3 regions of the Paenibacillus sp. J22P59 genome follow, and region 2 is predicted to be linked to each of the others. Evidence: riboswitches for the same ligand, from Rfam matches in the RefSeq annotation. Region 2 holds a riboswitch; each other region holds the start of a gene.
The links. A riboswitch is a leader RNA that binds a small molecule or an ion and turns the genes downstream of it on or off. The one in region 2 is predicted to bind cobalamin.
Positions count from the first base shown of each region.

Region 1: linked by a shared signal. The riboswitch ahead of AC50YO_RS21145 (S-layer homology domain-containing protein) and the one ahead of AC50YO_RS20055 (DUF4430 domain-containing protein) in region 2 are both predicted to bind cobalamin.
Region 3: linked by a shared signal. The riboswitch ahead of AC50YO_RS02845 (ABC transporter substrate-binding protein) and the one ahead of AC50YO_RS20055 (DUF4430 domain-containing protein) in region 2 are both predicted to bind cobalamin.

Region 1 is NZ_JBXENX010000014.1:32,537-35,819, reverse strand. Features, by position in the region: gene AC50YO_RS21145 (S-layer homology domain-containing protein) at 1-1,896, opposite strand, end outside; cobalamin riboswitch at 2,046-2,229, opposite strand; gene AC50YO_RS21140 (hypothetical protein) at 2,676-3,283, opposite strand, start outside.
Region 2 is NZ_JBXENX010000012.1:99,535-102,817, forward strand. Features, by position in the region: gene AC50YO_RS20050 (S-layer homology domain-containing protein) at 1-1,003, opposite strand, end outside; gene AC50YO_RS20055 (DUF4430 domain-containing protein) at 1,200-1,952, opposite strand; cobalamin riboswitch at 2,114-2,316, opposite strand; gene AC50YO_RS20060 (tetratricopeptide repeat protein) at 2,448-3,283, opposite strand, start outside.
Region 3 is NZ_JBXENX010000001.1:636,412-639,694, forward strand. Features, by position in the region: gene AC50YO_RS02840 (FecCD family ABC transporter permease) at 1-586, opposite strand, end outside; gene AC50YO_RS02845 (ABC transporter substrate-binding protein) at 589-1,587, opposite strand; cobalamin riboswitch at 1,729-1,949, opposite strand; gene AC50YO_RS02850 (heavy metal translocating P-type ATPase) at 2,031-3,283, opposite strand, start outside.

The sequences.
Region 1 (3,283 bases), on a different contig from region 2:
CTTCAAATGATTTTGCTCATTAATATTGAGATAAATATTCCCTTCCAGATACGTTCCCCGGTTTAGAATCGAATTCGGCGGAAGAATATCCAATTGCTGCTCCGTTACAGCCATCGCTGCATTCGCCGCATTCGCTTTGAACGTCCCTGTATTGGTCAGCTTGCCTGCTTGGCTTACCCGGTAGTTATAATCCTGGTTATCCACCAGCTTGTAGCGAGAAACTTGCTTACCGTCTTGAATCATCGATTCCGTAGGCTCTACCTTTTCAAACGAAACAAAATGCTTGATTTTCCGACCTACGAATAATGTAGCTTCCTCTGGCACTGTAAAAGTAATGATTCGCGATAAAGGAATTGCTCCACTAATAGCCTGTGCTGAAGTGGATAATGTAACCGTCACACTGTTGCTAAGTGTAGTATAGCCTTCCGTTTCACGTGCCTCGCTTGGTACAAAAGAATAAAAATAGCTGTTGCCCGTAAGAACAAGTACGGGATATTGGCCTGCAGCAGTCTTCGTTCCCACAGTTAGAGACGTGTCGCCCTGACTGTTCTGACCGATTCTCACCGTATAATCTATCCCAGCGTTCCATCCAAAATTGCTGGCTTTAAGGTTTAATTGACGGAATGCAAAGGCTTGATCCGGCTCCGTCGTTACCGTTAGCTTACCCCCGCCAATGCTGTTGCCACTAGCATCAATTCCTTTGTAGCGATAATCGCCGGCAGGCACAGAAGCATTGTATACTTTATAAGTGCCTTCTTCGCCTTGACCGATATCAACGAGCTGATCCTTGGCATTGTAGAGCTCTATCTTAGTAGCTTTAGGTGCCACCGTGAATGAAATATTATATTTAGGTTGAGCTTCTTCTGATAAGCCTTGTTTTTTGACCTGATCAAAGGCTGCTTGAGCTTGATCGAGCGCTAATACCTTAGCGTCCACATCTTCTTGTGAGGCATTGGAATCAGCGATTAACTCCTGAGCCGATACAATAACCTGAACCAATGCATCAAGCTCTGCTTCAAGAACCCAATATTCCGCCCCGATTACATCATATCCATCTATACTTACCTTAACAGAAGCTTTGTTTAGCTCTGCCGCTTGTATGGAGGCTACCAATTCAGCCTTATTCACTTCGACGTTCTCACCCAATGCTTCTGCCAACTCTTCGAGTGCAGTGTCAACGACAGATTGACTGCTTTCCATATTCGTAAGCGCGTCATAAGCATGATCATACGCAGCTCGAATAGCAGCATCGTCAAGAATTTCTGTTTTATCAGTACTGCTATTAATCTCTGCTACCTTTTCCGTTAATGCATCTTTGTTCGCAGTATTAATTAGCTGACCATGACTCCCTAAGTCTTGTCCTTGCCCATAGACAGTATATTGCCAACGAACGACATCACCGTTCTCAACAATCGTGTCTGAAGATCCAACATTCGGAAAGGAATGGTTAACAGCGAACATCCATCCCGATTGGGAAAAGTAATCGAATTCGCTTAACCAGTTTGCATCCGTCCGATCACCGATATTCCCTGCTCCTCCAACGGCCTGCAAGATATAAGAGGGAATATGGGCTTCTCCGGCGCCCGAATCGTATACGCTGGATAAATAAAAACTATTCTCTATACTGCCGCCATGCAAGTAGCGGCTTTCTCCCAAAAGCTCTGATATAACTGCTGCTTGATTGTCCCCTTCATGAAAAGGAACACGGACCGGCTCAAGGATATAGCCTTGTCCCAAGGTGAATTTCTCAACAGATACCGTCACATACCCTTTGATATCCTCGACGTGTGAGCTGCCGCCTGAGGCGATTGCAGCTGTTGGGCTGAGCAATGAAAACACCATCAATAAGCTTAAAAATAATGCCATGTATCTTCTAGCTGTTTTTTGTACCAACATGAGTCATCTCCTAGAATTTAATTGATTTTTGCACAACAAAAAAACACCTTCACTAGTCAATGTGAAAGGTGTTTGACAACCGGACATAAGGGCATTGTGATCCCCTAATAAATGTACAGCTAAACATCTCTCCTTTCATCCTCGTGAAATCGTAGAAAAAATAAATGGCATGTATCCTGGCTTTGCTTCATCGTATGACTAACTCCTTCCCGTATACAATACAGTGGAAACACGTTAGCATACTCAGCGTTACAGTGGCGGGACCGCGTCAGATTTTCACTGATCTTCCATTTTAAGCTGTGTATACACAGCACCATTTATCTAAGCATATTAAGTTGTAGTTAAATACTGCCGACTTCGGAAACCGGCGAAAACCTATTGATAATGGATGCTGTACTAATCTACTCCTCATTATAAATGCATAGTTTTTCTAGATTATTACAAGTTTATAATTAATTATGTAGAGATATTAATCTGTTGCTCATTGAAGAATACTTCATTTAAGAATGGAGTGCAATCATTAGTTATTGAGGAAAAAGCAAGCAGATTTTTGGGTTCATTGATCACTACGAGAAGAAAAGATTATTCACAGCACAGACTCCCCAAACTTCCATGTACCTGCATATCGTAGATATTCTAGTTCTGTTTGAATGTAAAAATGGCTATAGCCCCCGATCTCATGCGAACGGGGGTTTATGATTGAAGCGAATCGCAGCCCAACAAAACCACGCTTCACCGCAATTCAAACAGCCTTGCATTCTGTTTCATTAGCCTTACTTTCAATATCGACTCAATTTCGCAAGCAAAAGGGGTACATGTATCGTATCATGCTTTTGAATTACAATTCGTTTCCTTTTGAGATATATAAATACTTTTTCTGAATTATTCTTAACTTCAATAATATCGGTATATTTAAACTCATAACGCTTGCCCCAGTAATTGATATAAGTAAAGGTATGCTCCCACATAATAAGCTTCCAGTTTCTTCTGAATACGAACAGTACACATCGAATTAATACCAAGAGAAGAAAGAGCGGAATGATAGCAGCTTTAAAAACGAATACTGATGCAATCAAAATATAAATGGGAGCACTAAAACAATAGCTGAACCAACCGATATGTACCTTTTTTACAACTTGATCAGATGATATTTTTGCTTTTCTCAGACTGCGAGGCGGAGCTATCTTTTGAGTTGCTAATGTGTATGTATCCACAAAGCTAGCGGGATACTCATCATCTTGCCTATTGATTTTATCAGATAGCCCTGTGTAAGATTCGATGACTACCCAAATAGAATCACTCAACCCCCTGTATTGCTTCGAGAGCAAGTGCAGCATACGATCATCTATTATCGGTTTTGAATCAATAGCCCATAACACATCGTCGC
Region 2 (3,283 bases):
CTGCTGTGGTGGTGCCTAGTTCCCAACCTCCTGCATCAGGTGTACCCTTCTTAACTTCTCTATCCAAAATATGTCGAACCAGATTTTCTCTAGTCGATTGTACAGCTACCCCTTTTACTACAGGGATCGCATAGTTATTGCTATCCAGTGCAATCAAAGCAAAAATTGACCCATTAGTACCTTGCTTAATTACACTATTGAAATCAGCAAGCTTCTCAAGCTGATTATAACCGCCGACATTCGTTACATCTTCACCTATCGAGGTAAAGCCAATAATTAATCTAGAATGCTCTGTCCATTTCGTTCTATCTAACTGGTTCTTTTTATTTTGAACAATCTTAACAACATTATCATGATAAGTATTGTAGTAGCCATCTGGAACAAGGTAGTTCCCTCTGGCTAATGAGAGGATTGACCATTCTCCATCACTTGTTCCGAATGACGGGTTCTTAACCATCTTCAAAATATAAGCGAGATTATCCTTTATTTGTTGCTCAACTAGAGTATGAAAACTTACTTTATATGTAATAACGAAGGAGCTCTCCGCTACATTTCCTGCAGGATCTTTAGCAGTTATGGTAATCGTATTATCGCCAATTTTGAGCGATACGTGATATTGGCTGTTGTTTGCTGGTACAAGTACGCCGTTGAGCTTAACCTCTGGCGTTATGTCACGATAGACATTGTCGGTTACGGTAACCTCGAAGCTAAGCTCACTTACCGTTACATCTTGGTTGTTCACAAGGCCATTGACGCTCAGCATCGGCGGCTCTGTATCATTCACATGCTCTATAGCTTCATCCAGATTATCAGGCTCATTACTGCTGCTTTCTTGTGCACCCTTCGTATCGGCAAGTACGGTATCAGCATGATTAGCCTCATTCTCATTAACAATAATGCCTGTCGTTGTAGAATCCGAACCCTGTGCATAAATGCTGGTCGAGAAGGTGGATAGGAATATGCTAACGATAAGCAGCCATGCTATAAACTTATTCGTTCTCATGTTGTTCATCTTCCTTTCAATGCTACTCAAATATAAAAAAAATGAAAATATGAAAAAACCACAAAAAAAGACCTCTCAACTTAATAGCTAAGAGGTTTTAATAGAATGTACAGCTAAACTAATAAAACATCTTTCTATCCATCGTAAAGCTAATCGCTTCTCTATCTAAACAGGGTAATACTCGAATAACAGACGCCTATGCCGCTCGCAATACAATGGCATTGGCGAGTGCATCATTCAGGTCTGCCAAAGCAGTATTCACGCTTAATTGTGTGCTTTCCATGTTGCTAAGCACGGTATAAGCAGCATTATAGGCCGCTAATACTGCTGTATCGGCAAGAATAGTTGACTTGGCTGGATCACTGTTAATCGCGCCAATTGCCGCGGTCAATGCATCCTTGTTGGCAGGAGTAATCAAGCTTCCGCCGTAGCCGTCACCAAGATCAGCACCATAGCCATATAGAGTGAATTGTGTACGAATAACGTCACCGTCAACCGGGAAATAATCGGACATGCCGTATGCTGGGAATACATTATTGACTGCATACATCCAGCCTGCCATCGGGCTATAATCGAATTCGCCCAGCCATGCCGCATCGCCTTTTGTTCCTACAGCCCCAAAGTCATTAATAAGCGGAGTCAGAATATAAGCTGGAATGCTCACGCTGCTTGTATCATTGTCTTTGATGAACGATAAGTAGAAGCCACTGCTTGTGCTTCCGGAATAATCATAATTGCCGCTTCCCAATAAGCGTGTCAATAGATCAGCCACATTATCGCCAGAATAAAGAGGAACTTGAATTGGCTCTGTACTATAACCCTGACCCAAAGTGAATTTCTCTACTGTAATCGTTACATAGCCTGTCGGTGTAGCATAGGCTGCAGTCGAGAATACAGATAAGAACAAACTTACAATAAGCAGGCATGTCATAACTTTAATCTTCTTCATATTAATCATCTTCCTTTCTCTCCATCAAAATGTAAAAGCAGGGACTTGCAAAGAAATTCGCACAAAAAAACCTCTCAACTTAGAAAAGTTAAGAGGTTTCCTTAGCAAGTACAGCTAAAATTAGCATACTAAAAAAACACCCTCCTATCCTTCGTAGAATTACCGGTGTCTCAAAACAGGCAGGTATTCTGGCTCAAGTATCATCATCCTCGCAGCCTTCCCAGTTTCCCAGTGGCATCTTGCAAGAACTCCTCTTATACAGCGGCGGGACCGCGTGGGATTGTCACCCACTTCCCTTTTAACCAATCTATGCGTTATGTAAAATTACGATCGCATAATTGGCACCTGTTTCTCATCGCTATTCAGTTTTCCTGATGTCTTTACTTACTATATCATTTTTTGTCTTGTTAAAGTTTTCTTTTTTTGAGAAAAGAAAAAAAGCATTACTCTAATCTATCGCTACTCGCATAGTTATAGACCTTGCCATTATATGAATTATAGCTTCCCCTTCAGTATATGAGCGGCCATCTCCTTATCATACCTGATTCTCCCTGCCTTGAAAAAATCCTCCTCTGCTTTCTCGAATTCACCAATAGCTCGATAAGCATCACGACGGCAGCTTAAAGCAATGACATATAGAATATTATTTAACTGCATGCCCTTTTTCATATAAGCTTCATAATGCGCTATCGCTTGACTATAATACTCGATAGCCTTCAGATTATTCTTCCGACCACGTTCAATATTCCCTTTGCTGTTATACAGGCTGACCAGTTCCTCAGGCTCAATCGCTCCACCGGACTCCAACGTTTCCAGATTAATTGCAATTGCACGGTCATAACATGCCATTGCTTCTGTTGCACATCCCTCAAGCTGCCTGTAAACCTGCCCTAGGTTCATTTGCAAATCACTGTCTGCACGTTTTGCCATTCTTTTATTATAAGCATACATAGCAGGGAGCAAGGCTATCGCTTTGTTCATATAGGCCAATGCTTCCTCTGGATGGGTCCGTTTGAGAAGATTACCATAATTTTTATAAGCGGTTATTTTCTCAGAAAAGTAAAGATGTGGGTCATAGCCTTGCTTTTCTAAGTCAGCAATCATATCCAATAAACTGTCCAGCAGTCTTTTTGCAGTGTCTGGCCGATTCCTATTCTTGTTATGAACCACCTGTTGTAATATATTCGCTGCCTTCGATTTAAAGGAAACAATTTTTCCTCTTCTATCCTTGGGCAGCCCCTTCTCCAACTGCTCATTGGCTTCGTTTAATAGTTGGAAGCAATTTTCTGCTTTTTCTTTATTGCCAGTCTTGGAATAAAGAGCAGCCAAGC
Region 3 (3,283 bases), on a different contig from region 2:
AGCCGCCCATCAGCCAGAACAAGATCTGGTTCACCACATTATCTGATAAAGATACCATCAGTGATACGAATGACCCGAGAAAGGCTTGTACGATGACCCCTGACAAAATAAGCGTCTCAATCTGCATAATCCCCCTGCTGCGTGCCAAAGCAAACACGCCGAATAAGGTAATCGTACCTGTTACGAATGCAAGGATAGGAATCGTCCATACGCCAATAATGGTCTGGAAGCCGAAGGATATTAAGAACGCTGCGCCTACTGAGCAACCTGAAGCCACACCCAGCGCATAAGGATCAGCGAGCGGATTGCGAAGCACGCCTTGGAATCCAGCCCCCGCCAGTGCAAGGCAAGCTCCAACGAGTACTGCTAGCAAAACTCGCGACAAGCGTACTTGCGTTACGATCGCGATCTGGCCGTCTGACCATTCATGCGGCACATCCGACATCCATGGCAATTGATGATACAAGATACCTGCTACATCACTCATTGAGAGATCATCAGAGGAACCAATTGATAAACAAATGACGACAGAAACAGCAAGAAGGAGCATAGCTGCTCCTCCATAAATGACTAATTGACGTCTCATTATTATTTTATAAGATCCGGGTGAATTGCTTTGGCCATTTCGAGCAGCCCTTCTGAGAGCCTTGGACCAACGCGTACAAGCGGGTCCTCTGATACGGCAAACAGCTGTTTATTTTTAACCGCATCAATTGCTTCCCAGCCTGGACGGCTCGCAATTGCCGCCGCAATTGGGTTCGGATCTTCGCTAAGTGCTGGATAAATAATGATCGCAGGATTCTGCTTCACAATTTCTTCCGCATCCACCTGGAACCAGCCTTGCTGTGCAGCTGCAATATTCGTTCCCCCGGCAATAGTTAGAAGCTCATCAAGGAAAGTGCCTGAACCTACTGACCAGCCAGGTGAGAATTCCAAATAGACAGGCTTCTTGGGAGCATCCTTAACCGCATCAACTACCTGCTGCTTGACCGCTCGCATGTGCTCGGCTAACTTCTTCGTGCCTTCCCCTTTATTCATGATCTTGCCTACTAATTCAATATGCTCGACAGTAGCATCGTAAGTCTGGGGATCAGAAGCCAATACCGTAATTTTCAGCTCACGTAGACGTGTGATCGCATCTGTATTCATTCCTGATGAAGCCAATACAAGATCCGGATTAAGCGCGATAACGGCTTCAATATTTGTCGTCATATCACCGACTTTGGCTTTTTTGGCAGCCTCTTCGGGATAATTGCTGTATTCGTCCACGCCTACAACTTCTTGCGCAGCGCCGACAGCGAACATAATTTCTGTCTCACTTGGAACGAGCGTCACGACCTTCTCAGGCGCTTTCTCGAAAGTCAGCTCCGTTGAAGTAGCATCCGTAACGGTAAATGGATAGCTCGTTTCTGCTGCAGGACTTGCACTTGGCTGCTCACTCGGAGCGGGGCTTGCCGACTCTACCTGATTCTGCTGGTTGTTGACAGCTCCCTTGTCCGCGCCGCAGGCAGCGACGAGTACAAGCATAACCATTAACAAGGCAGCAACTGCCAACTTCATCATTCGGTTCATTTGTATAGTTCTCATTTTACTAAAGACACACCTTTCTATTTCTAAATTAATATAAAAAAAGCATTCCCGGCAATTGTGCCGGAAATGCTGTATATCCTCTCGCTCACGCAAAAAGATGGACTGCCCCACCAACACCTTCCTATCTCCACGTAGGATAAAGCGTTATAGGAACAGGCAGGTCTCCTGACTCGAAGCCTGGCTGCGCTGTCTTCCCAGTGTGAGTAACACCCAGTGACTTACTTGACGCAGCAGGTGGCATAAGTTGGCTATTGCCGCATTACACCGCTTCTTACAGTGGCGGGACCGTGCCGGTATTTCACCGGTCTTCCCTATTAAGCTGCAACAAATTGTTGAGCACCTGTTCAATCAATTATGAATTTATGACCTAGCTAATATACCATCGTTATTTAGAGTTTGTCTAGCATAATGGAGGGTAATAAGCAAGGGAATCCACTGGATTAAAGGATCGTGTGCCGAAGTGTCCGATTCAGTCTTAGGGCATTGGCAACGACCGATACCGAGCTGAACGCCATTGCCGTTCCCGCCATCCAGGGCTCTAATAATCCGAAGGCAGCAAATGGAATAATAAGCGCATTGTAGAAAAAAGCAAACATCAGATTTTGCCGGATGTTCCGGACAGTTAAGCGGCTAATGAACAGAGCTTCTGGTATAGCTGTCATGCGAGGCTGAAGCAGGGTGAGATGACCGGCTGTCAGAGCGGCATCCGTCCCGTCTCCCATCGCGATGCCAACATCAGCTGCCGCCAAAGCGGGCGCATCATTCCAGCCATCTCCGGCCATTCCTACGCGGTGCCCCTCTTTCTTAAGCTTCTGAACCAATTCCAGCTTATCTTCCGGCAGCATAGAAGCATAGACATTGGCAATCCCTACCGATGCGGCGGCGCTTCGGGCAGAAGCCGGATGGTCTCCAGTAGCCAATAAAATAGAAATGCCAGCTTGACGCAGGCGTTCAACCGATTCTTGCGCATAAGGCTTTATCGTATCCACGAGCGAGATTGCCCCTAGCACCAAGCCGTTGTCAGAAACATACAGCACGGTCTCTCCCTCTGCTTCACGCGCTTTCGCAAAGGTCATTATCGTAGAATCTGCCAAATTCCAAGCGCGCTCTGTTACAAATGCAGCATTCCCTATACCAACTCTTCTATTCTCGAGATAACCCTCCACCCCTTTACCGGGGGTATATTCGGTATCCGTAACTGACGGGAGAACGAGTCCCGCTTTATTGGCTTCCTCTTTTATCGCTTGCGCCAACGGATGAGCGGAGCTTGCTTCCACAGCAGCTGCTAAGCGAAGCAAGCCAGAACGACTGCTATTGACGGCATGAATGATACTGACATGCGGTTTTCCTGCTGTCAACGTCCCGGTTTTGTCGAGTACGAGGTGATCGAGCTGAGCCAATCGTTCAAGCGCGCTGGCATCCTTCACGACGATGCCTCGCTTCGCGAGGCGTCCTGATGCTACAACAAGCGAGATTGGCGTTGCCAAGCCTAATGCGCAAGGACATGCTGCCAGCACAACAGCTACAGAGCAGCGGAATGCTTGCTCCCAGCCCCCAGGCTCAATGATGAGCAGCCAGATCAGAAAAGTAGCCGCAGCCAGTATAAGCATAACAGGTACGAACCAGCTCGATATGCGATCTACATTCCGCTGAATAGCCGATTTGGATCGCTGCGCCTGACGCACTAATTCAT